Actinoplanes teichomyceticus ATCC 31121: one gene and its partner. The protein of the gene in region 1 interacts with the protein of each later gene in a pairwise test. Links are inferred from orthologs where the notes say so. Each region holds a gene or a part of one and is shown in the gene's direction. Other genes may lie near its edges. The genes, in order: ACTEI_RS08790 and ACTEI_RS32445.

The links.
Region 2: the proteins of ACTEI_RS08790 (region 1) and ACTEI_RS32445 interact in binary tests that used the Escherichia coli proteins (3 or more experiments, as listed by UniProt). The link is inferred for Actinoplanes teichomyceticus ATCC 31121 from one-to-one orthologs.

What each region holds. Positions count from the first base shown.
Region 1 is NZ_CP023865.1:1,916,732-1,932,886, forward strand. Bases 6,728-9,676 are described here. They hold ACTEI_RS08790 (ABC-F family ATP-binding cassette domain-containing protein), read left to right. Parts: upstream 6,728-7,374; coding sequence 7,375-8,979; downstream 8,980-9,676. Other genes in these bases: ypfJ (KPN_02809 family neutral zinc metallopeptidase), read right to left, coding at 6,728-7,173; ACTEI_RS08795 (helix-turn-helix domain-containing protein), read left to right, coding at 9,429-9,656. Also shown: ACTEI_RS08745 (maleylpyruvate isomerase family mycothiol-dependent enzyme), read left to right, coding at 1-695; ACTEI_RS08750 (alpha/beta fold hydrolase), read left to right, coding at 879-1,724; ACTEI_RS08755 (MFS transporter), read right to left, coding at 1,741-2,985; ACTEI_RS08760 (ArsR/SmtB family transcription factor), read right to left, coding at 2,982-3,566; ACTEI_RS08765 (histidine phosphatase family protein), read right to left, coding at 3,629-4,327; ACTEI_RS08775 (LysE family transporter), read left to right, coding at 4,744-5,343; ACTEI_RS08780 (acVLRF1 family peptidyl-tRNA hydrolase), read left to right, coding at 5,466-6,098; more of ypfJ, read right to left, coding at 6,238-6,727; ACTEI_RS08800 (enoyl-CoA hydratase/isomerase family protein), read left to right, coding at 9,686-10,453; ACTEI_RS08805 (ABC transporter ATP-binding protein), read left to right, coding at 10,611-12,542; ACTEI_RS08810 (hypothetical protein), read left to right, coding at 12,539-12,751; mug (G/U mismatch-specific DNA glycosylase), read right to left, coding at 13,041-13,595; ACTEI_RS08820 (SDR family oxidoreductase), read right to left, coding at 13,658-14,419; ACTEI_RS08825 (TetR/AcrR family transcriptional regulator), read right to left, coding at 14,821-15,399; ACTEI_RS08830 (HAD family hydrolase), read left to right, coding at 15,564-16,155. UniProt on the Escherichia coli protein: Genetic data indicate it may be involved in ribosome assembly or function.
Region 2 is NZ_CP023865.1:7,398,645-7,406,158, forward strand. What follows is about bases 1-4,289. They hold ACTEI_RS32445 (multifunctional oxoglutarate decarboxylase/oxoglutarate dehydrogenase thiamine pyrophosphate-binding subunit/dihydrolipoyllysine-residue succinyltransferase subunit), read left to right. Parts: upstream 1-336; coding sequence 337-4,089; downstream 4,090-4,289. Other genes in these bases: ACTEI_RS37525 (hypothetical protein), read left to right, coding at 1-165; ACTEI_RS37530 (DUF6104 family protein), read left to right, coding at 4,153-4,289. Outside these bases: more of ACTEI_RS37530, read left to right, coding at 4,290-4,329; pta (phosphate acetyltransferase), read left to right, coding at 4,384-6,465; ACTEI_RS32455 (acetate/propionate family kinase), read left to right, coding at 6,462-7,514. UniProt on the Escherichia coli protein: E1 component of the 2-oxoglutarate dehydrogenase (OGDH) complex which catalyzes the decarboxylation of 2-oxoglutarate, the first step in the conversion of 2-oxoglutarate to succinyl-CoA and CO(2).

The sequences.
Region 1 (16,155 bases):
TGCGGGAGGCCGCCGTGCGGGCGCCCGATCCGGCCGCCCGGGTGCCCGGCTGCGCTGACTGGTCGCTGCGTGACCTGGTCGCCCATCTCGGCGAGGTGCAACGTTTCTGGGCGGTCGTGGTGACCGAGGCCGACCCGTCCGGGCCGCCGTCGCGGGAACGGCACGGCAGCACCGTCCCGCAGAGCGACCTGCTGCAGTGGTCCGCGGAGTCGACCCGGATGCTCGGCGCCGCGCTGCGCGCGGCCGGCCCGCAGTCGCCGTGCTGGGCGTGGTGGCCGGAGACGGCGGCGCCGCACACCGCCGGCGCGGTGGCCCGGCACCAGGTGCAGGAGGCGGCGGTGCACGCGTACGACGCCCTGGACGCCCTGGGCGAACCCGAGCCGCTGCCGGCCGCGGTGGCGGTCGACGGGGTGAGCGAGTTCCTCGGCACGGCCCTCGGCTCGCTCGGGGCGTGGCCGCACCGCCCGGCCCGGGTGATGTACCGGGCGATCGAGGGGCCGTCCTGGACGGTGGACCTCTCGCCCAGCGGCGCCACCGCCGACCCGGCGGCCAGCGGCGCGCCGGTCACCACCGTCCACGGCACGGCCAGCGACCTGGTGTTGCTGCTGCACCGCCGGATCCCGCTGGACGCCGTCCGCATCGACGGCGACCGCGAGGTGGCCGCGCAGCTGCGCGAGTGGACCGGCACCGGTTGAGGTGGCCGCCGGGCTGCGGAGGAGGCCGGGACCGGTGGAGGTGGCCGCCGGGATGCGCGAAAAGACCGGGACCGGCCGGGACCGGTTGAGGTGGCCGCCCGGCCTCGTGCGGAGGCCGGGACCGGCCGGGAGCCGGGCGGGTCGGCGCCGCGGTTGATCGACGCCGACGCATAGGATCCCGGCGTGGAAACCTTCGACGCTCCCGACGGCACCCGGCTCGCGCTGCACCGCCGCGGCTCCGGCGAGCCGCTGATCTGCCTGCCGGGCGGCCCGATGCAGGCCTCCGCCTACCTCGACGACCTGGGCGGGCTGTCCGCGCACCGGCTGCTGCTGGCCCTGGACCTGCGCGGCACCGGGGACTCACAGATCCCGGCCGACCCGGCGACCTACCGCTGCGACCGGCAGGTCGCCGATGTGGAGGCGCTGCGCGAGCACCTGCGGCTGGACCGCTTCGACGTGCTCGGCCACTCCGCCGGGGCCACCCTGGCGCTGCTCTACGCGGCCCGGCACCCGGAGCGGGTGCGCCGGCTGGTGCTGGTCAACCCCAGCCCGCGCGCGGTCAACCTGGAGATCAGCGACCTGGACCGGCGCCGGGTCGCCGAGGAACGCCGTGGCGAGCCGTGGTTCCCGGAGGCGTTCGCCGCGCTGGAACGGGTGCAGACCGGCCAGGCCACGCCGGCCGACGGGCGGGCCCTCGCGCCGTTCATCTACGGGCGCTGGGATGCCGAGACGCAGGCGTACTCGGCCCGCGAGGCCGGCCAGAAGAACCGGGTGGCGGCCGCGGCCTACAACGCCGAGGGCGGATTCGACCCCGACGACGTACGAACCCGGCTGGCCCGGCTGGCCGCGCCGGTGCTCCTGGTCACCGGCGAGGTCGACCTGCAGCTGCCGCCGAAGAGCGCCGCCGAGTACGTCGGCCTGTTCCCGCAGGCCGAGCTGGCCACGGTGCCCGGTGGCGGGCACTTCGCGTGGCTGGACGACGCGGAATGGTTCGTGCAGAAGGTGGTCGGCTTCCTGCGCCGTCCGTGAGCGGGCCGGTGCCGGATCACTTGACGACGGCCAGGGTCTTGCCGGCCGTGACCCGGTGCTCGTCCAGCGCGTGCCAGGTGGAGAAGAGGAACGGCGCCAGCGTCACGGTCAGGTAACCGATCCCGGCGAGCAGCGCTCCGGTACGCAGGCCCAGCTCGTCGGCGGCCCACCCGCCCAGGACGCCGCCGAGCGGGATGCCGGCCCAGGAGAACGCGATCAGCACGCTCATCACCCGGCCCTGCACGCGTACCGGGATCCGCTCGTAGACGGACGCCAGCAGGATCGGATTGATCGTCGCCATCAGCGTGCCGGCCAGCGCGGCCACCGCCAGGACCAGCCACAGCCGGTCGGTCAGGGCGAGCGCGAAGAGCTGTGCCGGGCCGCCGATCAGGAAGCAGACCGCGAACGTGGCCCGCCGGGGCAGGCGCGGGCCGAAGATCGTCCACAGGATGTTCCCGGCCACCGCGCCCGCCCCGAACGCGCTGCCGAGCACCCCGAGCGCCGCCGGGCCGTGTGGGCCCTCGCGCACCCACACCGGCACGAACACGGTTGCGAACGCCTGGTCGAAGAGGTTCGTCGCGAACAGCATCGACATGATGCCGATGATCAGGCGATCCTGGCGTACGTACCGGAAACCGCACCGCAGCGCCGCGGCGTACCCGCCCTCCTCGTCCTCCGCGGGGTTCTGGCCGGCGGAGCCGGAGCGCACGTAGACCGAGACCAGCACCGCGCCCACGGCGAACGTCGCCGCGTCCACCAGCAGCACCCGGGTCGGGCCGACCGCGGCCACCAGGAGCCCGGCCAGCGGCAGGCCGAGCAGCGTGGCGACCCGGCTGATCCCGTCGTAGAGGGTGGTGCCGCGCTCGGTGGTCAGCCCGGCGTCGGCGATCACCCGGGGCAGCAGCGCGCGCTTGGCCGTGTCGCCGAACCCGCGCAACGCCCCGGCCAGGGCGATCAGGCCGAGCAGGGTGTGGTACGAGATCGCCTCGGTGGCGGCCAGCAGCGGGATGCCGCTCACCGCGAGCACGCTGGCGGTGTCGGCGGCCACCGCGGTCGGCCGCGGCCCGACCCGGTCCACGATCGGCCCGCCGAGCAGACCGGCCAGGACGTACGGCAGCATCTCGGCGAAACCGGCCACCCCGGCCAGCAGCGCGGAGCCGGTGGTGGTGAGCACCAGCCAGGGGAGGGCCACGAAGGTGATCCGGCTGCCCAGCAGGGAGACCGCCTCGGCCGCGAGCAGCCCGGCCAGCCCGCGCCTCACCGCTCGATCCGCAGGTCGCCGCGCGGCCGGTCGTCCCGGGGCGGGGCCGGGAGCGGGAACGCCTGCCACTGGAAGATCACCCGCTCGCTGCCGGGCAGCGCCGGCTGGTCCGGGTCGTCGGCCGGATAGCCGGTGAGCAGCGCGCCGAGCCGGGACAGCAGCTCGGTGGCCTGCGCCGGGGTCATCCGCAGCGCGACGTTGCTGACCGCCACCCCGGAGTACCACTCCGGGGGCAGGCCGCCGGCCACGCTGAGGAAGTCCTGCACCCGCTGGAAGTCGGCGGCCGCGATGGCGCGCAGGTGATGCTCGGCGTCCGCGGGCGCTTCCGCGGTGGCCCTGGTCGCCGCACGCCACCAGCGCTCCCGGCCGGCGCCGCGGCCGGGCTCGTCCTCGACGAATCCGTACGCCGCCAGCCGGCGCAGGTGGTAGCTGGTCGCCGCGGACGACTCGTCGAGCCGGTCCGCCAGGCGGGTCGCGGTCGAGGCGCCCTGCTCGCGCAGCTGGGCGAGGATGCGCACGCGGAGCGGATGAGCGAGGCCGCGCAGCGCTTGCGGGAGACGGGCGTCGATGGGAGCGGGCATCGATCCAACCTATCGATGCAAAGAAACCTTTGGAAGATGCCGATCGATGTATCGTCGCGGGTTCAGGCCGGTGGGAGATGGTCGATCACGTTGTAGCGGTCGAGTTTCAGAGCCCCGCCGCCGTCGTCCACGAAACGGGTGACCGATGCGTTCCGGACGTTGCCCGACGCCTTCTCCACCGCGGCCAGCTCCGCCCAGTCCAGATCCTCGATCACCGCGCGGGTCATCAGCACCACCGAGTCGTGCGCGACCACCGCCACCCGCCGGCCGGCGTGCTCGCGGTGCAGGTCGGCGAGGAAGGACGCCAGCCGCGCCCGGATGTCGGCGAACGACTCACCACCCGGCGGGCGGTACTCCCACACGCCGGCCTCGGCGAGGCGGGCCGCCTCACCCGGGAACCGGGCCGCCACGGCGGCCCGGGTCAGCATCTCCAGCTCACCGAGAAGCCGATCGACGAGACGATCATCCGTACGCGGGTCGGGCCACGGCACGCCGGACGCCTCGGCGGCGATCCGCCACGTCTCCCGCGCCCGCAGGTAGGGCGAGGTGACCACCACCTCGGGGCGTCGCGGCGCCGGCAGCGTGGCCAGCCACACGCCGAGCGCACGGGCCTGCTCCACGCCCAGCTCGGTGAGCGGGACCTCGGCGTCCCGGCCGCTCACCTCCGCCTCCAGCAGGCCCCGCGCATCCGCCGCGGGAAACGCGACGTTGGCCAGGCTCTGCCCGTGCCGGATCAGGATCAGTTCCGCGACGACACCCATGGTCGGACCTTATCTGTCACCATCCGTCGCCAGGGAGGCCGCATCGAGTGACGGTAATCTCGTCCGGGCGCCTCCGCTGATCGTGCCCGGCGGCCCGCTCGTCGGCTCGACCTCGGCGGCCCGGCTCCGGCGGCTGGGTCTCGGTGCCCGGTCTCGGCGGCTGGGTCTCGGCGCCGGTCTCGGTGGCCCGCTCGTCGGCTCGGCTCCGGCGAGCGAGTCCCCAGCCGCCTCGCCGCTCCGCCGGGGATCGCCCGGCCCGGGCGGCGCGGAATTCGGTGGCCGGCCGGCGCCGGCCGGTCGGATGATGGCGGCGTGACCGAGCCGAGAGCCTTCCGCATCCTCCCCGTCGCCGCGGCCGGACGGAGCGGGCGACAGCAGCGGGCCGTCCCGGGAACGGCGGTGTCCGGCCCCCGGTCATGAGCGCGTCCTTCCTGGCCGGTGTGGTGGCCGGCTACGGGATCGCGGTTCCGGTCGGGGCCATCGGCGCGCTGATCGCCGGGCTCAGCGCCCGCACGTCGCTGCGGGTCGGCGCGGCGGCCGGGCTCGGCGCGGCCACCGCCGACGGGATCTACGCCGGCGCCGCGGTCGCCGGCGGCGCGGTGATCGCCGGGGTGATCGCACCGATCGCCGAGCCGCTGCGCTGGGCCGGGGCGGTGGTGCTGCTGGCGCTGGCCGGCTGGACCGCCTGGGGCGCGATCCGGCGGCCGCACACCGGGGCGCGCTCCGAACGGCCGGTCACAGCGATCCGGGCGTACGCCGCGATCCTCGGACTCACCCTGCTCAACCCGGCCACCGTGCTCTACTTCGCCGCGCTGGTCCTCGGCAGCGGCGGCGCCGGAGGCGGCGTCTGGTTCGTGCTCGGCGCCTTCCTCGCCTCGGCGAGCTGGCAGCTGCTGATCGCCGGCGGCGGTTCGCTGATCGGCCGCCTGCTGATCGGCCCGCGGGGGCGTCTCCTCACCGCGCTGACCTCCAGCGCGGTGATCGCGGTCCTCGCGCTGCGTCTGCTCCTGACCTGAGTGCGGCCTGCCGGTGCGTGGTCGGTGGCGTGTCGTGCGGGGACCGGCCGCACCCGAACGCGGCCTGCGGCGGCGCGCCCTGCGGGGACCGGCTGCCCGCACATGGCCGTAGTGTGGCGGGAATGGGTGCACGGCCGGCCGCCGGCGGCGGGAAATGGGTGGATGTGGCGCCGGAGCGGGTGGCGCGCTGGCTGGCGAACTTCGCGGCGCGGCACGGGGCGTACCGGGTGGCGGGCCTGACCCTGACCGCCGCGGACGGCGCGACCGCGACGCTGCAGGCGCCGCCGGGCGCCGGGACGGTCACGACGGTGGCCGAGCTGATCGCCGAGGCCGGGGCGCCGCGGCGGCTGGGGTTGCTGCTGGCCCGCAAGGGCGCGGTCGCGGTCGGCGTCGCCGACGGCGCCGAGTTGGTCGCCTCCAAGGTGGACACGCACTATGTGCAGGGCCGGACCGCGGCGGGTGGCTGGTCGCAGCAGCGCTTCGCGCGCCGCCGCGACAACCAGGCCAGGGCGGCCGCCGCCGACGGAGCCGGGATCGTGGGCCGCATCCTGCTTCCCGAGGTACGGTCGCTGGCCGCGCTCGTGACCGGCGGCGACCGATCAGCCGTGGACGCGATCCTCGCCGACCGGCCGCTGGCCCCGGTCGCCGCGCTGCGGGCCGGGCGCCTGCTGGACGTGCCCGAGCCGCGCCACGCCGTCCTGGTCTCGGCGGTGGCCCTGGCCCGCGCCGTCCCGATCCTGGTCCGCGAGCCCTGAGCCCGGCCGGCGGGTGCGGGGAACGGCTCCGGCCGCCGTCCCGCGCCAGGTGCGGGTCGGCGGCCGGATGTTCGGTGGGCGAGACCGGTCGGTCGCCCTGCTTGACCGCGCCGGTGGGTCGCCTGCTCGACCGCGCCGGTCAGTCGCCCTCCTTGACCGCGCCGGGCGCGAACGTGTCGCATTTCGCCGGGTCACCGGTGTCGTATCCGACGCGGAACCACTTCTGCCGGTCCGCGGAGGTGCCGTGGGTGAACTCGGCCGGGTTGACGCTGCCCCCGTTGCGCTGCTGGAGCGTGTCGTCGCCGATCTGCCCGGCGGTCTGGATGCCCTCCTGGATGTCCGAGTCGCTGAGGCTCGTGAAAATCTTGTTGCCCTTGGCGTCGGTGGTGCCGGTCGCGCCCCTGGCCCAGGCTCCGGCGTAGCAGTCGGCCTGCAGCTCCAGCTTGACCGACTCCAGGTTCGCCTGGTCCGGGTTGGTGTTCTGGGCCTGCCGCATCTTCGCCTCGGTGCCGAGCAGATCCTGCACGTGGTGACCGTACTCGTGGGCGAGCACGTACGGCTGCGCGAACTCGCCGGGCGCGCCGAGCTCCCTGGCCAGCTGCTGGTAGAACGTCAGGTCGATGTAGACCTTGTTGTCCGCCGGGCAGTAGAACGGGCCGACGCCGGAGTCGGCGGCGCCGCAGCCGGTGCTGACCCGGTTGGCGAAGACCCTCGTGGTGGCCTTCTCGTACGGCTTGCCGAACGCCTGGGGCAGCTCGGTGGCCCAGTACGCCTGGATCGAGTTGATGTAGAGGACGTTGCGGCAGTCCAGCTGCTCGGTGGCGTTCTGCTGCTTGCACTCCTGTTCCAGCTTCGTGTTGTCGGCGCTGGAGGAGCCGCCGCCGCCACCGCCCAGGTTGTTGATGCCGAAGTAGCCCCCGACGAGCAGGAGCAGCACGGTGACGATGATGCCGGAGAGCCCGCCGCCGCCGATCGGGAGGCCGCCGAAGCCGCCTCCGCCGAAGCCGCCTCCGCCCGAGCCGCGCACGTCCTCGACCTGACTGGTGTCGATCTCGGCTTTCTCATTGAGTTCCATGCCGTCCTCACTTCGCCACGGTTGCCCGGCGTGTACCCGATGATCTTGAAAATTAATCGGGTGGGAGGTCGGACCGAGGCCCGGGTAGTATGGCCGGGTGCTGCTCTGCGAAGGCTGACACGCCCCGCGCCGACCGTCCCCTGGGCGGCCGGCGCTTTCTTGCGCCCTGAGTCAGCCCGATCACCGAGAGCGAGAACCGTCATGATCACCGCCACCGGACTGGAACTTCGCGCCGGCGCGCGCATCCTGCTCTCCCCGACCACCCTGCGGGTGCAGCCCGGCGACCGGATCGGCCTGGTCGGCCGCAACGGCGCGGGCAAGACCACCACGCTGAAGGTGCTGGCCGGCGAGGGTATGCCGTACGCGGGTCAGGTCGAACGGACCAGCGAGATCGGTTACCTCCCGCAGGACCCGCGCACCGGCGACCTGAACGTGACCGGCCGCGACCGCGTGCTCTCCGCGCGCGGGCTGGACGTCCTCCTCGCCGAGATGCAGAAGCTCGAGGTGCAGCTGGAGGAGAGCGCCGACGACAAGCTCGTCCGGCGGTACGGCCAGCTGGAGGACCAGTTCGCCGCCCTCGGTGGGTACGGCGCCGAGGCCGAGGCCGCCCGGATCTGCGCGAACCTGGGGCTGCCCGACCGTGCCCTGGCGCAGACCATCGGCACCCTCTCCGGCGGTCAGCGCCGCCGGATCGAGCTGGCCCGCATCCTGTTCGCCAACTCGGGGCAGAACGGCAAGGGCATCCTGCTGCTCGACGAGCCGACCAACCACCTCGACCAGGACTCGATCGCCTGGCTGCGCGGCTACATGGCGCAGCACAAGGGCGGCCTGATCGTGATCAGCCACGACGTCGAGCTGCTCGACGCGGCGGTGAACAAGGTGTGGTATCTCGACGCCAACCGCTCGGTCGTCGACGTCTACAACATGGGCTGGAAGACGTACCTGGAGGCCCGGGAGACCGACGAGCGGCGTCGCCGCCGGGAGCGGGCCAACGCGGAGAAGAAGGCCGGCGCGCTGATGGCGCAGGCCGACAAGATGCGGGCCAAGGCGACCAAGACGGTGGCCGCGCAGAACATGGCCCGGAGGGCGGAGAAACTGCTCAGCGGCCTGGAGGACAGCCGCGTCGCGGACAAGGTGGCGAAGGTCCGGTTCCCCAGCCCGGCGCCGTGCGGCAAGACGCCGCTGACCGCGACCGGGCTGTCGAAGTCGTACGGGTCGCTGGAGATCTTCGCGGACGTCGACGTCGCCGTGGACCGTGGTTCCCGCGTGGCCATCCTGGGCCTCAACGGCGCCGGCAAGACGACCCTGTTGCGCATCCTCGGCGGCCTGCTCAAGTCCGACACCGGTGAGGTGCGCCCGGGCCACGGCCTGCGGCTCGGCTACTACGCCCAGGAGCACGAGACGCTGGACGTGGACCGGACGATCCTGGAGCACATGCGCAGCGCCGCCCCCGAACAGACGGACACCGAGCTGCGGAAGATCCTGGGCGCGTTCCTGTTCTCCGGCGACGACGTCGACAAGCCGGCCGGGGTGCTCTCCGGCGGGGAGAAGACCCGACTGGCGCTGGCCACCCTGGTCTGCTCCGGCGCCAACGTGCTGCTGCTGGACGAGCCGACCAACAACCTCGACCCGGTCAGCCGGGAACAGGTGCTGGACGCGATCGCCAACTACCCGGGCGCCATCGTGCTGGTCACCCACGACGCGGGCTGCGTGCAGGCGCTCAAGCCGGACCGGGCGATCCTGCTGCCCGACGGCGACGAGGACGCCTGGAGCGACGACCTGCTGGAGCTGGTCGAGCTGGCGTAGCCGGGTCCGGTTCGCCGGAGCCGGCCGGAGATCGGGGGATCATCGGCATCGTCAGTTGTCAACTGGTGCCCACACAGACAGTGCGATGTTCGGACGTTTGCGGGCAGGTCGGACTTGCTACCGTACGTTCCCACCGCCCCCCGCCGTCCCGCCCCCGCCCCGTCAAGGGCCATTGGCCAGGTCATCGCCCGCGAGTGCCTCGATCGAGTGTTTCTGCAGGTGATCGATGGTCTTGGTGAGCCGGCCGAGGCCCCTGGGGCGGCTCGGAAATGGCGTCGCGAGCGCGGCCGGCAAACAGTCTGACATTGATGCCCGTGGTAACCGTCAAGTTCCTGACAGTAATAAATGGGCACGTTCCTCGACGCCAGATGCCTAGCGCATGATCGTTGGAGGCGGTGTAATAGGTGGGACCGTATCTGACCGCACTGTCTGCGACGTGAGGATTCAAGATGGCAGCCACTGGCACAGCTACCAGTACTGAGAAGGGTCGTCGAATCGTCGGTAGCGAGCGGCAGTCGCTCGCCAAGGACCTGGTGAAGCGTTACACCTCCGGCGAGAGCATCCGGGCGCTTGCCGCTTCCACCGGCCGTTCCTATGGATTCGTACACCGCGTGCTCACCGAGTCCGGTGTGCAGTTGCGCCAGCGTGGCGGCGCGCGCCGCCGCAAGAAGGCGTGACCGCCGACGACGCCGAGGCGGCTACCACGGTGACCGCCGACGAGGTAGGCGTTCGCTACGAACAGGCCGGGCCGGTCGCGACGGTCACGTTGTGCCGGCCCGACGTTCTCAATGCACAGACTCCGGCCATGTGGGCGGAGCTCGGCAACATTTCCCGAAAATTGACCGGCGACGTACGCGTCGTCATTGTGCGCGCCGAAGGTCGTGCGTTTTCCGCTGGCCTGGATCTGTCGGTCGCCCGCGGGGAGGGCGATTCTTCACTGGCCCGCCTGGCGCAGTTGTCGGCCTCCGAGTGCGCCGATCGGATTGCCGTCTTCCAGACCGCGTTCACCTGGCTGCGGAGTCCGTCCATCGTGTCCATCGCGGCGGTGCAGGGCCACGCCATCGGCGCCGGCTTCCAGCTCGCGCTGAACTGTGACATGCGGGTGCTCGCCGACGACGCGCGGTTCTCCATGGCCGAGGTCACCCTCGGCCTGGTGCCCGATCTGGGCGGGACGAAGCGGCTCACCGAGCTGGTCGGACCGTCCCGGGCACTGGAGATCTGCGTGACCGGGCGGCGGATCGCGGCCGACGAGGCGGACCGGATCGGCCTGGCCACCGCCGTCGTGCCGCGGGCTGATCTGGATGCGGCGGTCGCCGACCTGACCGCCGCCGTCCTGGCCGGGGACGCGGGGGCGGTCGCCGAGATCAAGGCTCTGCTGGCCGGCGCGCCCGGCCGGTCGTACGCGGAGCAGGACCGCGCCGAGCGGGAGGCACAGACCCGCCGGCTCGCGGACCTGCTCGGAGCCGGGGAGTAGCACGCCGGAGCCGGCCGGCTCCCGTACGGGGGAGCGGGGCTGATCGGCTCCGGGCGGTAAGGACCGTCCGCGGAATAGCGGCCTCACCTCCCGGGTTGTCGTACCCACGCGGCAGACTGTGTGCCGCGGCGTCGAACGGCACCCGGGAGGTGGCGGAATGAGCATGCCGAGCTGGAGCATGCTGCGCTCGATCCAGAATTCCGACCGGGTCGCGGCGCACCAGGTCAAGCCCGGCACGACCCGGCGGATCCTGCGGTTCGCCCGGCCCTACCGGCGGGACATCACGATCTTCGTGATCACCGTGGTGGTCGCCGCCGGCATCGGCGTGGCCACCCCGCTGCTGGCCGGCGAGGTGATCAACACGATCACCCGGGGCGGCCCCGGCGCGGCCCCGGCCGTCGTGCGGATCGCCCTGCTGATCGCCGGCCTGGCCGTCGCCGACGCGCTGCTCTCGCTCGCTCAGCGGTGGTATTCGGCGCGCATCGGCGAGGGCATCATCCTGAGCCTGCGCACCCGCGTCTACGACCACGTCCAGCGGATGCCGCTGCAGTTCTTCACCCGCACCCAGACCGGCGCCCTGGTCAGCCGGCTCAACAACGACGTGGTCGGCGCGCAGCGGGCGTTCACCTCGACCCTGTCCGGCGTGCTCAGCAACGTGATCCAGCTGGTGCTCACCGCGGTGGTGATGTTCAGCCTGTCCTGGCCGATCACCGCGCTGTCGCTGCTGCTGCTGCCGGTCTTCATCATCCCGGCGCGCCGGGTCGGCAAGCGGCTCGCCGAGATCACGCGGGAGTCGTACAACCTGGACGCCAAGATGAACGCGACGATGACCGAGCGGTTCAACGTCTCCGGCGCACTGCTGGTCAAGCTGTTCGGCCGGCCGGACACCGAGGCCGCCAAGTTCGGCGAGCGCGCCGAGCGGGTCCGCGACATCGGGGTGCAGCAGGCGATGTTCTCCCGCACCTTCTTCGTCGCGATGCTGCTGGTCGCCTCGCTGGCGCAGGCCCTGACGTACGGCCTGGGCGGCTGGCTGGCCGTCCGCGGCGACGTCTCGGCCGGCACCGTCGTCACCCTGGCCCTGCTGCTCACCCGGCTGTACGGCCCGCTCACCGCGCTCAGCAACGTCCGGGTCGACGTGATGAGCGCGCTGGTCTCGTTCGACCGGGTCTTCGAGGTGCTCGACCTGCAACCCGGCATCGCGGAGAAACCCGACGCGGTCGCGATCCCGGCCGGCGCGGGCCGCATCGAGTTCCGTGACGTGCGGTTCCGCTATCCCAGCGCCGCCGAGGTCTCCCTGGCGACGCTGGAGGACGTGGCGACCCTGGACCGCTCGGAGAACACGCCGGTCCTGCACGGCGTCGACTTCACCGTCGAGCCGGGGCAGCTGGTCGCGCTGGTCGGCCCGTCCGGCGCCGGCAAATCGACGACCTCGATGCTGGTGTCCCGGGTCTACGACGTGACCGGCGGCGCGGTTCTGATCGGCGGCGTCGACGTGCGGGACGCGACGCTGGACTCGCTGCGGGACACGGTCGGCGTGGTCACCCAGGACTCGCACCTGTTCCACGAGACGATCGCGGAAAATCTGCGGTACGCCCGGCCCGACGCGACCGAGGAGCAGATGTGGGCCGCGCTGGACGGCGCGCAGGTCGGCGACCTGGTCCGGGCGCTGCCGGACGGCCTGGACACCGTGGTCGGTGAGCGCGGGTACCGCTTCTCCGGCGGCGAGAAGCAGCGCATCGCGATCGCCCGGCTGCTGCTCAAGCAACCGTCCATCGTGATCCTCGACGAGGCCACCGCGCACCTGGACAGCGAGTCCGAGGCGGCCGTGCAGCGAGCGCTGGCGACGGCGTTGCGGGGGCGGACCGCGCTGGTCATCGCGCACCGGCTGTCCACCATCCGGGAGGCCGACCAGATCGTGGTGCTCGACCACGGGCGGGTCGTCGAGCGCGGCACGCACGAGACGCTGGTCGCGGCCGGTGGGCTGTACGCCGACCTCTACCGCACCCAGTTCGCGCAGGCGTCGCCGGCCGGGCCGCTCACCGAGGACGTCGAGATCATGACGGTACCGATGGGCACGGTCGAGCCGTGACCGGCCTCCTGATCTTCGCGGTGCTGTTCACGGCGATGCTGTACGCGTTCGTGCGGTTCGCCGGGTGGGTCCGGCGCAAGGGGGTCGGCGGCGGGCTCGTGGGGCCGATCGACGAGGCCTGGCACCCGTCCGCCGACCGGTTCCGGCGCGAGACGGCGGTCCACGAGCAGCGGGTCATGCCGCCCCGGCCCGGTGACGAGCGGTCCTGAACGGCGGTCCATCGTGGCCGGTCCGGTGTTCGCGCGGTCCAGCGATTCGCGTCCGGGTCGGTTCGCACATCGAGCGGTTCGGTGCGCAGGGTCGAGTGGTCCGGGTCGGTTTGCCGGGTCGAGCGGTTCGGGTCCGGGTTCGGTTCGCCGGGTCGAGTGGTCTCGGTTCGCTTCGCCGGGTCGAGCGGTTCGCGTCCCGGGTGCGTTCGCGCATCGAGCGGTTCGGTGCGGCGGGAACCGTGGTGTGCGCGGTTCGGGGTGGGCGGGGCCGGGGGCCGGTGTCGCGGATTCAGTGCCGGGGCGGCCGGGCGGCGGCCTCGCGCAGGGCACGGAACTCGCGGATCAGGTCGGGTAGCTGGAAGTGGGCGTTCAGTCCGCTGGGGTTGGGCAGCACCCAGACCGGGACACCGCCGACGGTGTCCGGCTGCCGGCCGATCCGGGCCTTCGGCCGCCCGAACGCGGTGCGATAGGCGGTCACCCCGAGCACGGCCAGGAACCGGGGCCGGTGATGGCGTACCAACTCGGCCAGGATCGCGCCGCCGGCGACCAGCTCGTCCGGGCTGAGCTCGTCGGCGCGGGCCGTGGCCCGCGCGACGACGTTGGTGATGCCCAGACCGAGAGCGGGCAGCAGCTGCTGCTCGGAAGGGTGCAGCAGGCGGTCGGTGAAGGCCGCGCCGTGCAGGGTGGGCCAGAACCGGTTGCCGGGACGGGCGAAGTGGTGGCCGGTCGCGGCCGAGTACAGGCTCGGGTTGATCCCGGAGAAGAGCACCCGCAGGCCCGGGCCGACCAGGTCGGGGATGGTGCGCCCGGCGGCGGCAGCGACCTGGTCGGCGGACGGCCGCACGAACCCCGGGGCTGCCGCCGCGGATCCCGGTCCGCCGGTGGGCGCTGCCTTCCGGCGCGGCGTCACAGGCTGCGCAGGGCGCCACCGTCGACCGGGACGGCCAACCCGGTGAGGTAGCTCGCCGCGGGGGACAGCAGGAACGCCGCCACCCGGCCGAACTCGGCGGGCTCGCCGAGCCGCCCCATCGGGACCGAGGCGGCCGCCTCCGCCGCCGCGGTCGCCGCATCGCCGCTGGCCTGGAACAGCTCCCGGTTGCGGTCCGTCATGATCCGGCCGGGCAGCAGGCTGAGCACCCGCACGCCGCGGGGGGCGTACTCGTCGGCCATGTCCTTGGCGACCATCGCCAGGCCCGGCCGCAGCCCGTTGGACAGGCCCAGCCCGGCGAGCGGCGACTTGGCCGAGGTGGACAGCACCAGCGCGATCGCCCCGCCCTCGGGCAGCGCGGACGCGAACGTGCGGGCCGCGCGCACCGAGCCGAGGAAGACCGTCTCGAACGCGTCCCGCCACTGCTCGTCGCTCAGGCCGGCCGAGGTGCCGCGGGGCGGGCCGCCGACCGAGACCAGCGCGCCGTCCAGCCGGCCGAAGCGCTCCGTCGCGGTGTCCACCAGCTCGCGCGGCGTGCCCGGGTCGGCCAGGTCGGCGGTCACCCCGGCGGCGTGTTCCGGGCCGCCCAGCTCGGCGACCGCATCGGCCACATTGCGCTCGTCCCGCGAGGAGATCACCACCCGGGCGCCGTCGGCGACGAGCGCCTGCGCGGTGGCGAAGCCCAGCCCGCGCGAGGCGCCGGTGAGGATGAAGACGCGATCAGCCAGCCCCAGATCCATGCGCACCATCTTGGCAGAGGATCGGCGGGGTGCGCGCCGGCGGGCGGGACGCCTCAAGCGCCGGGATGCCTCGTGCGCCAGGATGCCCCGTGCACCGGGATGCCTCGTGCGCCGGATGCTTCATGCACCGGGATGCCCCGTGCACCGGGATGCTTCGTGCGCCGGATGCCTCGTGCGCCGGGATGCTTCGTGCGCCGGATGCCTCGTGCGCCGGGATGCTTCGTGCGCCGGATGCCTCGTGCGCCGGGATGCTTCGTGCGCCGGGTGCCTCGTGCGCCGGGATGCCCGGCCCGGGTGGCGGCCGATCATCCACATCGGGCAGGAGCTGCCGGGGCGTACTCGGGCGGGGAGGTCGGCCGGGCAGGGAGGCCGGACGAGCGGCGCGGCGGGTACGGCGAGGGTCAGTGGCGGCGGACCGCGTCCTCCACCAGGTCCAGGACGTGGGCGAGGTCACCGGGCGGGCGGCCGGTGGCCAGGTGCAGGACCAGACCGTCGTACGCCAGCTCGAGGAACTGGGTCAGCACGTCGACCGGCACGTCCGGGCGCAGCACGCCGGCGTCGCGCTGCCGCTGGAGGCGTTCCCGGGTGGCGTCGGCGATGGCGGCCGACCGTTGCGCCCAGCGCTTGGCGAACGCCGGGTCGGTGCGCAGCCGGTGGGAGACCTCCAGCTGGGTGCCGAGCCAGCCGGCGGTGTCGCCGTCACTGGTGCCGGCCCGCTCCAGCAGGTCGCGCATCACCTGCACCAGGCCGTTGCGGGCGACCGTCTCCACCATGGTGGCGGCGTCGTCCTCGGCGACCGCGAGGAACAGTGATTCCTTGTCGCGATAATGGTGGAAAATCGCGCCGCGGGACATGCCGGTGGCCTCTTCGAGACGCCGGACCGTGGCGCCCTCGTAGCCGAACCGTGCGAAACAGCCGCGGGCCGCCGTGAGGATCTCGTGGCGGCGGGCTTCGAGCTGGTCCTGGCTTACCCTGGGCACGCCGCTGATCGTGTCACGTGCCCCCGCAGTCTTGCAATCCGTACGTACGGCTTCCTAAGCTGCCGGGTCGCTCGAACGGATGATGCGAATTTCGTCAAGGGTTCTGCGCATTGTTAACAGTCCTGGACTGTTCGCTCCGGCCGCCGCTCACGTAAAGTGCCCGGGTGCCTCTAGTCTTCCTCGCTCTGGACGACACCCTGCTCGACCGCAGCGGCGCCTTCCGGCTGTGGGCTAAAGGTTTCCTCGACGAGATCGGCGCGCCCCAGGACGATCTCGACTGGCTGGTCGCGGTGGACGCCGACGGCCTGACCTCCCGGTGGGACCTCGCCGACCTGATCCGTGACCGCTACCGGCTACGAGTGCCGTCCATCGATCTGGTCGACGAGCTCTACGAGGGGCCCCTCGCCCACGAGCGGCTCGACCCGCTGGTGGGGTGCGCGCTGGAGATCGCGGCCGACGCGGGACTGGTTCCGGTGGTGGTCACCAACGGGGCGGCGGAGCAGTGCGAGGGCCGGATCCGGCGTACCGGGCTGGATCGTCATGTCGCCGACTGGGTGATCTCCGAGCAGGCCGGGGTGAGCAAGCCGAACCCGCGGATCTTCGCGCTGGCCGCCCAGCGGGTCCGGATGCGGCTGGCCGGCGCCTGGGTGGTCGGCGACAGCCCGGAGGCGGACATCGGTGGCGCGGCCGCGCTCGGTCTGCCCAGCGTGTGGCTGCACCGCGGGCGGGAGTGGATGGACACCCGGTTCGCCCCGA
Region 2 (7,514 bases), 5.5 Mb from region 1 along the record:
ATCGCGGTGGCCGTCGACCGGCTCCCGGACCCGGGGGCGCGGTGTGTGATCACCGGCGCGGTGTCCGAGGTGCACGGTCGTAAAGCGCTGGTGGACTCCACGGCGTACGGCCCGGACGGCCGCCGCCTGGCGGTGGCCCGCGCCACCTGGATCCGGACGGGCTGATCGCCCGGGGCCGCCCGGACCATCGTCCCGGCCGCCGCGGGACCGGTGGCCGGGGCCGGATCGGCACGCGGTGGTTCGTCACAGACCCGACGTCCGGACGGAGCACGCTCGCGCACGGCGTAGCCTGGACTCCGGATCCCAGCCCGTCGGACGTGACGGAGTCGTCACGTGATGACAAACACGGTGAAAGAGGCGAACGCGGCAGTGTCGACGCAGCAGACTTCGCAGGACAATCCACTCGCGGACTTTGGTCCCAACGAGTGGATCGTCGACGAGATGTATCAGCGATACCTGGCCGATCCGACCAGCGTCGACCCTGCTTGGCACGATTTCTTCGCGGACTACAAACCGGCGACGGCGTCGGGCTCGATCGCGACGCCGGACGAGGCGACCGCGGCGAACGCCACCAAGTCCGCCGCCAAGGCCGGCACCGACGCCCCCGCCGCGGCCTCCGTCGCGCCGCCCAAGCCGGTGACGCCGCCCACACCCGCCGCGAAGCCGCAGCCGGCCAAGACCCCGGCGGCCAAGGCCGCGCCCAAGCCCGCGGCCGTCGACGGCGCCGCCCCGACCGGCGCCAGGACCACGGTCCTGCGCGGCGTCGCCGGCAAGATCGTGCAGAACATGGAGGCCTCGCTGCAGGTGCCCACCGCCACATCGGTGCGGGCGGTCCCGGCGAAGCTGATGGTCGACAACCGGATCGTCATCAACAACCACCTCTCCCGGGGCCGGGGCGGCAAGGTCAGCTTCACCCACCTGATCGGCTGGGCGCTGGTCCGGGCGGTCATCGCGCACCCGGAGATGAACAACACCTACGCCGAGGTCGACGGCAAGCCGACCCTGGTGCAGCCGGAGCACATCAACCTCGGTATCGCGATCGACCTGGCCAAGAAGGACGGGTCGCGCACCCTGGTGGTGCCCTCCATCAAGAACTGCGAGCAGATGGACTTCCGGCAGTTCTGGCAGGCGTACGAGGACGTGGTCCGGCGCGCCCGCCGCAACGAGCTGACCATGGAGGACTACGCCGGCACGACGATCTCGCTGACCAACCCCGGCGGCATCGGCACGGTGCACTCCATCCCGCGCCTGATGAACGGGCAGAGCGCGATCATCGGCGTCGGCGCGATGGAGTACCCGGCGCCCTACGCCGGCATGAGCGACGAGATGCTGACCGAGCTCGGCGTCAGCAAGGTCACCACGCTGACCAGCACCTACGACCACCGGGTCATCCAGGGCGCGCAGTCCGGCGAGTTCCTCAAGGTGATGCACGAGCTGCTGCTCGGCACGCACGAGTTCTACGACGAGATCTTCACGTCGCTGCGGATCCCGTACGAGCCGGTCCGCTGGGTGCGTGACGTGGCCCGGACCTCCGAGGGCCAGATCGACAAGGCCGCGCGGGTGGTCGAGCTGATCCACGCGTACCGGGTGCGCGGCCATCTGATGGCCGACACCGACCCGCTCGAGTTCACCATCCGCAAGCACCCCGACCTGGACGTCCTCCAGCACGGCCTGACGCTGTGGGACCTGGACCGGTCGTTCCCGGTCGGCGGTTTCGCCGGCAAGCAGAAGATGAAGCTGCGCGACGTGCTCGGCGTGCTGCGGGACAGCTACTGCCGCCGGGTCGGCATCGAGTACATGCACATTCAGGACCCGGAGGAGCGCCGCTGGATCCAGGAGCGCATCGAGGTCAAGTACACCAAGCCGGACGCCGAGGAGCAGAAGCACATCCTGCACCGGCTGAACCGGGCCGAGGCGTTCGAGACGTTCCTGCAGACCAAGTACGTCGGGCAGAAGCGGTTCTCGCTGGAGGGCGGCGAGTCGCTGATCCCGCTGCTGGACGCGGTGCTGCAGGCGTCCGCCGAGGCGGGGCTCGACGAGATGGTGATCGGCATGGCCCACCGGGGCCGGCTGAACGTGCTCACCAACATCGTCGGCAAGCCGTACGAGAAGCTGTTCAACGAGTTCGAGGGCTGGATGGACCCGAAGTCGGCGCACGGCTCCGGTGACGTCAAGTACCACCTCGGCCAGACCGGCAAGTACACCACGCCGGACGGCGCGCACTCGACCACGGTCAGCGTGGTCGCCAACCCGTCCCACCTGGAGGCCGTCGACCCGGTCCTGGAGGGCATCGTCCGGGCCAAGCAGGACCGCCTGGACCTGGGCCTGCACGGGTACACCGTGCTCCCGTTGCTGGTGCACGGCGACGCCGCGTTCGCCGGCCAGGGCGTGGTCGCCGAGACGCTGAACCTCTCGCAGCTGCGCGGGTACCGCACCGGCGGCACGGTGCATGTGATCGTCAACAACCAGGTCGGCTTCACCACCGCGCCGGAGTACAGCCGCTCGTCGATGTACTCGACCGACGTGGCGCGGATGATCCAGGCCCCGATCTTCCACGTGAACGGCGACGACCCGGAGGCCGTGGTCCGGGTGGCCAGGCTGGCCTTCGAGTACCGCCAGGCGTTCAACAAGGACGTCGTGATCGACATGATCTGCTACCGCCGGCGCGGTCACAACGAGGGTGACGACCCGTCGATGACCAACCCGCGGATGTACCAGATCATCGACACCAAGCGCAGCGTCCGCAAGCTCTACACCGAGGAGCTCATCGGCCGCGGCGACATCACCGTGCAGGACGCCGAGGAGCAGCTGCGCGACTACCAGTCCCGGCTGGAGGAGGTCTTCAAGGCCACCCGGGACGCGGCCGGCACCCCGCCGCGGCCGCACATCATCGCGGAGGCCCCGGAGCCCGAGGTGACCACCGCGGTGGAGCCGGACGTGGTCCGGGCCGTCGGCCAGGCGCACATCGAGCTGCCCGAGGGCTTCACCCCGCACAAGCGGGTCCAGCAGCTGCTCGACCGCCGCGCCAAGATGTCCACCGACGGCGGCATCGACTGGGGCTTCGGCGAACTGATCGCGTTCGGCTCGCTGCTCGCCCAGGGTGTGACCGTCCGCCTGGCCGGCCAGGACTCGCGGCGCGGCACGTTCACCTCGCGGCACGCCGCGATCGTGGACTCGAAGACCGGCAAGGACTTCCTGCCGATCGCCTCGCTGGCCACCGGCACCGCGCGGTTCTTCGTGCACGACTCGCTGCTGTCGGAGTACGCCGCGATGGGCTTCGAGTACGGCTACTCGGTGGAGAACCCGGACGCGCTGGTCCTCTGGGAGGCCCAGTTCGGCGACTTCGTCAACGGCGCCCAGTCGATCGTCGACGAGTTCCTCTCCTCCGGCGAGGTGAAGTGGGGCCAGCAGTCGTCGCTGGTGCTGCTGCTCCCGCACGGCATGGAGGGCCAGGGCCCGGACCACTCGTCCGGCCGGCCGGAGCGGTTCCTGCAGCTCTGCGCGCAGGACAACATGCGGGTGGCGAACCCGACCACCCCGGCGAACTACTTCCACCTGCTGCGCCGCCAGGCGCTGTCCACCAAGCGCAAGCCGCTGGTGGTGTTCTCGCCGAAGTCGCTGCTGCGGCACAAGCTGGCGGTCTCCGCGGTCGCCGACTTCACCCAGGGCACCTTCCAGCCGGTGCTGGGCGACGCCGGGGTCAACGGCCAGCCGCTGGACGCCGGCTCGGTCAAGCGGGTGCTGCTCTGCTCCGGCAAGGTCTACTACGACCTGCTGCAGGCGCGGGCCGACCGGGGCATCGCCGACACCGCGATCATCCGGATGGAGCAGATCTACCCGCTGCCCGTCGAGGAGCTCAAGGCGATCCTGGCGCAGTACCCGAACGCCGAGGACTTCGCGTGGGTCCAGGAGGAGCCGGCGAACCAGGGCGCCTGGTCGTTCGTCGCGCTCAACCTGCTGGAGCACCTGGAGGGCGTGCGGCTGCGCCGCATCTCCCGCCCGGCGGCGGCCGCCCCGGCGGTCGGCTCGGCCAAGATGCACGAGGCCGAGCAGGCGGCCCTGATCGAGGCGTCGCTGCCGCGCCCGTGATCGCCTGACCGGCGCGAGGGGGCGCTCCGCTTTCGCGGAGCGCCCCCTCTTACCATCCAGGGCATGTACTTCACCGATCGTGGCATCGAGGAGCTGGTCCAGCGGCGCGGCGAGGAGACCGTCACCCTGGAGTGGCTCGGCGAGCAGCTGCGCACCTTCGTCGACCTGCACCCGGAGTTCGAGACGCCGATCGAGCGCCTGGCCACCTGGCTGGCGCGCGACGACGAGGACGAGGACTAAAGCGGTTCCTGAGAAGGACCTTCGGCCCGGCGCGGCAGCTCCGCGGCCGGTAGTTTGAAGGTCGTGGCGCGCAGTGTCTATGTAGCGGGCTTGGGCCCGGTTGTCGGCAAGGGCACGGTGGCCCTGGGGATCGTGGAACTGCTGTCCCGGCAGGTGGCCGGGGTGTCGGTGTTCCGCCCTCTGGTCTCGGCCGCGGATCGAGATCCGCTCCTGACCGTCGTCGAGGAGCACTATCCCGGCCCGGTCAGCCCGGCCGAGTCGTTCGGCGTCACCATGGCCGAGGCGGGCGAGCTGATCGCCGACGGCCGGCGCGAGGAACTCATCGGCCGGATCGTGGAGCGGTACCGCGCCGTCGAGCGGCAGAGCACCGCGGTCGTGGTCGTCGGGAGCGACTTCTCCGACGCGAGTGACGAGAGCCGCGACGAGATTCCCCGCGAGCTGGCGTTCAACGCCCGGCTGGCGACCGAGTTCGGCAGCGTGGTGATCCCGGTGGTGACCGGGGCCGGACGCAGCGGGGAGTCGCTCGCCGCGGCGGCGCGCAGCGCGTACCACTCACTCGACGAACTCGGCGCGACGGTGGCCGCGGTGATCGCCAACCGGGTCCCGGAGGCCGCCGCCGGCGGCCCGGCGCCGAACCTGCCGGTGCCGTTCTGGAAGATCCCCGAGGTGCCGATCATCGCGGCGCCGACGGTCGGCGAGGTCGCCGACGCGCTCGACGCGACCGTCATCTCCGGTACGCCCGGCGCCCTGGACCGCGACGTGCTCGACTACCTCGTCGGTGCCGCGCACGTGCCCACCGTGCTGGAACACCTGACCGACGGGGCGCTGCTGATCACGCCGGGCGACCGCTCCGACCTGCTGGTGGCGGCGAGCGCGGCGCACGCGGCCGGCACGGTCACCCTGGCCGGGCTGGTGCTCACCGTCGGCGAGCCGCCCGACCCTCGGGTGGTGCAGGTGATCGAGCGGCTCAACACCGGCCTCGCGATGCTGGTCACCAAGTCCGACAGTTTCCACGCCATCGCCCTCTCGGACCGCCTGCAGGCGCGGCTCAACACGCCGCGCAAGGTGCAGGCGGCGATCGGGGCGTTCGAGGCGAACGTCGACACCGCCGAGCTGTCCAAGGTCCTCGACGTGGCCCGGTCGTCCCGGGTCACCCCGCTGATGTTCGAGAACGACCTGATCGACCGGGCCCGCGCGGACCGCCGCCACCTCGTGCTGCCGGAGGGCACCGAGGAGCGGATCCTGCGCGCCACCGAGACGCTGCTACGGCGCGGGGTCACCGACCTGACCCTGCTCGGCGACCCCAACGAGATCACCCGGCGGGCCCGGGAGCTGGGAGTCGACATCGGCGACGCCCGGCTGGTCGACCCGGCCACCAGCCCGTGGCGCGACGACTTCGCCGCCCGCTACGCCGAGCTGCGCAAACACAAGGCGGTCACGCTCGATCTCGCGTACGACGTGGTCCGCGACGTCAACTACTTCGGCACCATGATGGTGGCCGCCGGGCTGGCCGACGGCATGGTCTCCGGCGCGACCCACACCACGGCCGCCACCATCCGCCCGGCCTTCGAGATCATCAAGACGGTGCCGGACGTGTCCGTGGCGTCCAGCGTGTTCTTCATGCTGCTGGCCGACCGGGTGCTGGTCTACGGCGACTGCGCGGTCAACCCGGACCCGGACGCCGCCCAGCTGGCCGACATCGCGCTCTCCTCGGCGAAGACCGCGGCCGCTTTCGGCATCGAGCCACGGGTCGCGATGCTCTCCTACTCGACCGGTAAGTCCGGTTTCGGGGTGGACGTGGAGAAGGTCGCGGCGGCCACCGCGCTGGTCCGGGAACGCCGTCCCGACCTGCCGGTCGAGGGCCCGATCCAGTACGACGCGGCGATCGACCCCGCGGTGGCGGCCGCCAAGCTGCCCGGCAGCGCGGTGGCGGGCCAGGCCACGGTGTTCGTCTTCCCCGACCTGAACACCGGCAACAACACGTACAAAGCCGTACAGCGCTCGGCGAACGCGGTCGCGGTCGGCCCGGTCATGCAGGGCCTGCGCCGCCCGGTCAACGACCTGTCCCGGGGCGCGACCATCAAGGACATCATCAACACCGTCGCCATCACGGCGATCCAGGCGGGAGCGAAATGACCCGGGTACTGGTGCTCAACTGCGGTTCCTCGTCCGTGCGATACCGGTTGTTCGACGGCGCCGAGGTGCTGGCGAAGGGCCTGATCCAGCGCATCGGCGAGGCCGGCGGCGACGCGGCCGACCACCGGGAGGCGCTGCAGGAACTGATGGACCGGCTGGATCTGAGCGGGCTGGCCGCGGTGGGGCACCGGGTGGTGCACGGCGGGGAGCGGTTCACCACCTCCACCGTGATCAACGACGAGGTGGTGGCCGCCATCGAGGAGCTGATCCCGCTGGCGCCGCTGCACAACCCGGGCGCGCTGACCGGCATCCGGGTGGCCCGCAAGCTGCTGCCGGACGTGCCGCAGGTGGCGGTGTTCGACACCGCGTTCCACTCCACCATCCCGCCGGAGGGGGTGCTGTGGGCCGTCGACCGGGAGCTGACCCGGCGCTTCGGGCTGCGGCGGTACGGCTTCCACGGGACGTCCCACTCGTACGTCTCCCGGGAGACCGCCCGGATCCTCGGCAAGCCGCTGACCGAGACCAACGTGATCACGCTGCACCTGGGCAACGGCGCCAGCGCCTCGGCGGTGCGCGGCGGCCGGTGCGAGGCCACCTCGATGGGGATGACCCCGCTCAGCGGCCTGGTGATGGGCACCCGCTCCGGCGACATCGACCCCAGCGTGGTGTTCCACCTGCACCGTGTGGGCGGGATGTCGCTGGACGAGATCGAGGAGTCGCTGACCCGGCACGGCGGGATGCTCGGCCTGACCGGCGTCAACGACATGCGTGAGGTGGAGAGGCTCGTCGAGGCCGGCGACCCGGATGCGGTGCTGGCCTTCGCGATCTACAACCGCCGCCTCCGCGAGTACATCGGTTCCTACCTCGCCGTCCTCGGCCGGGTGGACGCGATCACGTTCACCGCCGGCGTGGGCGAGCATTCACCGGAGGTGCGCACCGCCGCGCTGGCCGGTCTGGAGCCGCTCGGCATCGTCCTTGACGAGGCCCGTAACCAGGCCAACGAGCTGATCATCTCGCCGGACGGCGCGCCGATCACGGTCTGCGTCGTG